3 regions of the Thermoanaerobacterium sp. RBIITD genome follow, and region 1 is predicted to be linked to each of the others. Evidence: riboswitches for the same ligand, from Rfam matches in the RefSeq annotation. Region 1 holds a riboswitch; each other region holds the start of a gene.

What was found. Region 1 has a riboswitch for cyclic di-AMP ahead of CPG45_RS14135 (C40 family peptidase). Riboswitches for the same ligand answer to the same signal wherever they lie in the genome.
Region 2: another riboswitch for cyclic di-AMP. It lies ahead of CPG45_RS18025 (C40 family peptidase); the one in region 1 lies ahead of CPG45_RS14135 (C40 family peptidase).
Region 3: another riboswitch for cyclic di-AMP. It lies ahead of CPG45_RS00525 (cell wall hydrolase); the one in region 1 lies ahead of CPG45_RS14135 (C40 family peptidase).

The regions. Positions count from the first base shown of each region.
Region 1 is NZ_LT906662.1:2,924,826-2,927,103, reverse strand. Features, by position in the region: gene typA (translational GTPase TypA) at 1-240, opposite strand, end outside; gene CPG45_RS14135 (C40 family peptidase) at 391-1,092, opposite strand; cyclic di-AMP (ydaO/yuaA leader) riboswitch at 1,098-1,228, opposite strand; gene CPG45_RS14130 (AEC family transporter) at 1,437-2,278, shown strand, end outside.
Region 2 is NZ_LT906662.1:2,453,716-2,455,993, forward strand. Features, by position in the region: gene ligD (non-homologous end-joining DNA ligase) at 1-221, opposite strand, end outside; gene ku (non-homologous end joining protein Ku) at 228-1,040, opposite strand; cyclic di-AMP (ydaO/yuaA leader) riboswitch at 1,203-1,320, shown strand; gene CPG45_RS18025 (C40 family peptidase) at 1,317-2,009, shown strand.
Region 3 is NZ_LT906662.1:102,333-104,610, reverse strand. Features, by position in the region: gene CPG45_RS00530 (sensor histidine kinase) at 1-550, shown strand, start outside; gene CPG45_RS16975 (hypothetical protein) at 664-801, shown strand; cyclic di-AMP (ydaO/yuaA leader) riboswitch at 868-993, shown strand; gene CPG45_RS00525 (cell wall hydrolase) at 994-1,812, shown strand; gene CPG45_RS00520 (TMEM165/GDT1 family protein) at 1,891-2,278, opposite strand, start outside.

The sequences.
Region 1 (2,278 bases):
TCCCGGTGTATCAACAATATTTATCTTTACACCTTTGTATCTAATGGCAGTATTCTTAGAAAGTATGGTAATTCCTCTTTCTCTCTCTAATTCATTTGAGTCCATTACCCTTTCCTCTATTTTTTCATTCTGTCTAAATATACCGCTCTGTTTTAACATACCATCGACTAAAGTCGTTTTACCATGGTCTACGTGAGCAATAATTGCTATATTTCTTATATCATCTCTAATAAAACCCATTAGGTTATCTCCTTCCATAAAAAAACACTTTGTATACAACATATAATAATATATTAATACTATTAAATAGTCAATAATAACTCAATATCGTGGTTTTAAATATACACATAAAAAAAGGAATACTATAAAGTATCCCTCTGATTTTGTTTGTTATTTTACAACTCTTCTAGCTGTTGCATAATGTTCATTATAGTATCCACTGCTTAATGAACTTATCATAACCTTGCCTGCTCCTGATGAAGCATGTATAAATTGCCCATTTCCAATATATATACCGGCATGATTTATTGATTTACTGCCGAGAGTTTTAAAAAAAACTAAATCACCAGGTACAAGACTGCTGCGGTCAATACTGGTACCAACCGTTGCTTGGCTATCAGCCGTTCTTGGAAGATCTATACCAATACTGCTAAAAACATACTTTGTAAAACCTGAACAATCAAAACCTACTGACGGGGATTCACCACCGTATACATATCTTGTTCCAAGATACTTTTTCCCAAAATCAATCATTCTTGCAACAGTACTTCTATCGACACTTCCTCTTGAAGTATTATCACTTGATAATCTCAATGATAAATATTTACCAAATATCCATCCTTCGTTGCCATTTGCAAGTCTTATATGGTACCAACCATTATCTTGGCCGAGTACTGTAACCATGTCATTCCAATTTAATTGTGTCACTACTTTAGATGATAAGTTATTACCTGTCCTTATGTTTACGCTGTTGCCTGTAACCATTCCAGTTCCAAGCCCTTCTGCATATGCATGTGTAAATATAGAGCTTCCAACAACAGTCATACCAAAAACGGATACTCCAAATACTATTTTACCCAATGTTTTATTCATAGCTAATCTCCTTCCATTATTTGCCTCCGGAGTTAGTTGACGGGTGCGGGACAAGAAGGCATCCCTACTGCAATAGCAGATTAACCCCATATATGAAAAATCCTCCGTACCTTTTAGGATTCGGCAAGATTGCTAATATGTACAAACTTCTTATATTTTAACAAAGATTATTACAAAAGTCAAGGTTTTCAAAACAATTTTTTAATATTTTTTTTATTATTCTTTAATATATTTTATAAAAATTTAATAATTTTGTTACTTATGTAATGATTTAAGAAAAATTTTATGAAAATAGGACTTCAATGTAGTATAATTTATTTATTAACGTATGAAGGGAGATCAATATGAATCAATTTGTCATAGGTGAAAAAATCTTAACAAGTGTCTTCATAATTTTTTTAGGATATATAGTTAAAAGAATGAAAATCTTACCAACAACGACAGGTAGTGTTTTAAACAAATTTATAATATACATAACATTGCCCGCAAGCATAGCGAAGGTTTTTATTGATACTCATATAAATACTAATTTATTTATACTACCATTTTTAGGATTTTCTTTAGGCTTTATTACATTTGTAATTGGTTATTTATTTTTTAAGAAATGTAATGTAGAAAAACATACTAAAGGTTCTCTTATCGTCTCATTATGTGGTTATAATATAGGACTTTTTGCATTTCCATTTATTCTACAGATTTATGGAAACAATGGATTAATGCACATTGCTATGTTTGATATGGGTAATTCGTTTATTGTCTTTGGTCTTGCTTACATAGTCGCGTACATATTTTCAAAAGATGATGTAATTGATAAGAAAAAAATCCTTAAAAAGATATTATATTTTTTCCCATTTGATATTTATATATTGTCCGTTATACTTAATTTAACTGGAGTTAAATTTCCAAATCTTATAACAAATATAATATATCAGATTTCACTTCCAAATAGCACATTAGCATTATTTGTAATAGGCTATTTCCTTGATTTTAAACTAAATAAAGATGAGATTATATCCCTATTTAAAGGCTTAGTTATAAAATACCTTCCTGGAATAATATTGTTTATAGGATTACCAATTTTCTTTGATACATCATCGATGGTAATCAAAGCAATTATGCTTGGCTCCATAATGCCAACACCACTTATAGCAGTTATATATTCAGATGAAAGAAATTTAAATGTAAA
Region 2 (2,278 bases), 470 kb from region 1:
AGTATCGCTTCATCAGAATTAATACATTTATTGAGTTTCATAAGGTCTGGAAACTGATGGCTTATATCAACAAGTCTTCTATCCTGCAATCGGGTTTTAGATGAAAGAAATGCGAGAGTCCTCGAACCATCCCACTTTATCTCATATATCCATTCAGAGCTATCAAATACATTTCCCGGTGATGCTAACATCGGTGATATTTTTTCTTCGATCATTGACATTATTTTTTATGCACCTTTCTTTTTACGTACTTTTTTAGAAGTTGTATCATTTTTCACAGAATCTATGCTGGCTTTTAATGCACTTACAAGGTCTAAAACATTTTCTACAGCCGGAGCTTTCTCTGGAATTTCTATCTTTTTATCCTGAATCCTTGATTCAATGACCTCTATTATTGCTTTTCTATAATTGTCATCGTATTTTATTGGATCAAAATTAGCTGTCAGTGCATCAATAAGCTGTTTAGCCATTTTTATCTCATTTTCATGCAAATTGACATCTCTTATAGGTGGCAGTTGTTCTGTATTTCTTATCTCATCGGGAAAATGCATTGTTTCAAGTACCATGTATTTATCATTATAAACTCTAATACATGCTAGATCTTGCTTTGCCCTTATTACGACCCTTGCAATTGCTACACGATTAGTTTCTTTCATCGAATCTCTCAACAAAACATATGGTTTTGCTCCAATGTCTTCGGGTGCAATATAGTATGTTTTATCATAATAAATAGGGTCTATCTTATCTATATCTGTAAAGTCGAGGATATCAATGCTTTTTACTGTCGACATAGGAATCCTTTCTAAATCTTCGTCATCTATGATAACATACTTTCCAGGTTCATATTCATAACCTCTAACAATTTCTTCATCTGATATTTGCCTATTGCAAACAGGACAAATCTTTTCATATTTTATAGGTGATTTACATTCTTTGTGCAGCTGTTTAAAATGTATAGTATGGTCTTCTGTTGCTGCATAAAGCTTTATAGGTATACTTACAAGGCCAAAACTTATAGCACCTTTCCACATTGAGCGCATAATACTACAACTCCTTATAAATAATTTTTATTATTCATATTATATCCACATATTATAGAAAACTTCTGGAAATAAATAGAATTCGGTTGACATTAAGATATAACGATTGTATAATATTAAATAATTATTAAAATAATAAATTTTTTATTAAATTTATTAAAAAATTATTAAATGCCTAATCGAAATGAACGGGGGATTTTTTAGGGGTGAATCCGCATTGCGGTAGGGTTACTCTTTACCGAACCCGACAACTAACCTCGTAGGCGGAAAGAGAGGATGAATCTATTGAATCACAAAAAGTTAGTCGCATCAGTTGTTATATCAATAACACTTATGCAATCACCAAGTGTTTTTGCAATGGAAGTACTAAAATATGGTTCAAGAGGACAGGCAGTGTATAATTTACAAGAGCAATTAAATAGACTTGGTTTTAGCACAGGTGGTATTGATGGAATCTTCGGCAGTGCTACGAAGAATGCCGTAATGTCTTTACAACGTAAATATGGACTTGCTGTTGATGGCATAGTAGGTGCTGCGACAGAGGCAGCAATTCAAAGAGCGGCAGGAAGCGGAAGTGCTACATCAAGAGGCTCCTATGAGCGTACATCAAATTATGACATTGTAAGTATAGCAAAACAGTATTTGGGAACTCCATACGTATATGGCGGAACAACGCCATCAGGTTTTGATTGTTCCGGTTTTGTGCAGTATGTGTACAAAAAAGCAGGGAAGAGCATTGGCAGAACAACATATGACCAATATGATGGTGGAAGGGCAGTAAGTTTATCAAATTTACAACCGGGCGATATAGTATTTTTCTCAACATCTGGCAATGGTCCGACACATGAAGGAATATACATAGGTGATAACCGCATAATACATATGAGCGATTCGAGAAAGCAGGCAGCATATGATGATTTTAGCGGTTGGTTTAGACAATATTATATAGGTGCCAGAAGATATTATTAAGAATAAGAAGATTGCATGTATGTGTACCGTTAATAGTACATATACATGCTTTTTTTCTTTGGAAAAATATTTAAGCTTAAATAAAATCTTAATGGAAGTTCTATATAAATTTGCAGATACATTTACGATTTTCTTAAAATCTTTGCCGATTTGTTAAAAATCAATTTGTACTTTATATAAAGTCAAAAATTGTCGAACATATGTTTTTAATATAAAATTAAAGCACAGTGCAGCGCTGAAAGGGACCGGTCCTCACTATTTTGTGAGGT
Region 3 (2,278 bases), 580 kb from region 1:
ATCAATTGAGGCATTAAAAAAAGAGCAACAGGACATGGAAAGATTGATTGAAAGACTTTTAATGCTAGCAAAAGGTGATAATAAAACTATAAAATTAAATAAAGAAACATTTTATATGAATGAATTAATAAAAGAAGTTATCTTAGAAGTAAAAATGATTTATAATAAGAAGAACTTTGATATCGAAGAAAATGAAGATTTTCTATTAAAAGCTGATAGGAGCCTTATAAAGGAACTTTTAAGAATAATTATTGACAATGCTTGCAAATATACTGAAGATAATGGCAATATAAAAATTTCTACATTTAATTTAGACAAAAATATTAAAATAAGTGTAAAAGATGATGGTATGGGGATACCAAAGGAAGATTTACCATATATATTTGATAGATTTTATAGAGTTGATAAGGCCAGAAACAAAGAAACAGGCGGTACTGGGCTTGGACTTTCTATAGCAAAACTAATAGTTGATTTGCATGGTGGGAAAATCGACGTGGAAAGCGAAATAAATAAAGGCTCAGAGTTTACGATAACAATCCCAAATAGATAAGAATTCGGGATTTACTGTATTTATTGTAGTGAACTCTGTAACTTTTTAGTGACAATAACCACAATATATAGTATAATAAAAATACAATAGAAACTATATATTGGAGGATAAAAATGTTAAAACAAGAGGTTATAACCGAAAAAAAGGTGGAAGTTAAAGAATCGCTAAAAGTATATATTTGTCCTGATTGTGGTGCAAAGTTAGTACATGAAAGTGGGTGTATTTATTGTCCTTTCTGCGGATACAGTTAATGCCACTAAATACCTGTATTCCCACCAATTTAATATAGACACATTAGCCTATTCCCATTATAATTAAAGTAAAATATGCCGAATCCCCAAAAAGGGGTACGGGGGATTTATATTGGGGTGAATCCATTATGTGGTAGGGCGGCCCTTTGTCCGAACCCGTCAACTAACCTCGGAGGCAAAGGGGGAAAACTAATGTTTAAAAAATGTATTAAGGTAAAACCTCTCATTGCATCAGTCGCAGTTACCTTAATGTTGTCACAGTCTGCTTTTGCAGCAACATATACTGTAAAGCCGGGTGACAGCCTGTATAAAATCGGTCTGAATTATGGTACAACATATAATCAGATCATAAAATTAAACAATCTTAATGATACAGTCATTTATCCAGGTCAGGTATTAGTAGTACCAGGAAATGACAACACATACACAGTTCAAAAAGGTGATAGTCTATACTTAATTGCCGTAAAATTTGGTACAGCTGTTGATGCATTGAAATCTGTCAATGGTTTAACAGGTGATATGATATATCCAGGACAAGTTTTTGTAATACCTGGGAATGGGACAGGCTCAACTGCTTCAGCTACAAAGAATTATCAAGAAGTAAACAGAGGTTCAATAAGTAGAGGTGTAATATCATATACAAATGAAGAATTGGACCTTCTTGCAAGGCTTATAAATGCAGAAGCAGGTGGTGAATCGTATAAAGCAAAAGTAGCCGTTGGTGCTGTAATAGTTAATAGAGTAAAGAGTAATAAGTTTCCGAATTCTATAAAAGATGTAATATATCAGGTTGACAACAATGGCTATTATCAATTTACGCCTGTTGAAAATGGTTGGATCAATAAACCAGCTACGACAGATTCAATTAATGCCGCAAGGGAAGCCTTGAGTGGCAATGATCCTACAAATGGAGCGCTTTATTATTTTGATGATAGTGCTACAAATCAATGGTTATGGTCATTGCCTGTTGCCGCAAGAATAGACAATATGGTATTTTCTTATGCAAGATAAGATAGTATGTAAAATAAATGATGCAAATATGAGAGGTAAAGAGGAGCAAAATGGATACCGAAAGGTATCCATTTTGCTTTATAGAGTTTTTGCTTCATACAATGTTATAAAACCGAATATTATAAATATAAATGCTGAGATAAAGTGCAATACTTTTGTAGGTAATTTTTTACCAAGATATACACCAACAACAATTCCTATGACATCTGCTACAAAAATCCCTGCTGTAGCACCAATCAAAACTAGTGCAGGATTTTTATATGTAGCAGTAAGTGCTAATGTAGACAACTGTGTTTTATCTCCGAATTCGGATATAAAATATGTACTTATAATTGTAAAAGCTGGGCCATATTTAGATTTTCTGATTTTTTCATGTTCCATGTGACCGTTCTTCAACGTAATTAAGCCAAAAATCAAAAAAGATATGGCAGCTAACAATTTCACATATTTTATTGGTATGTACTCT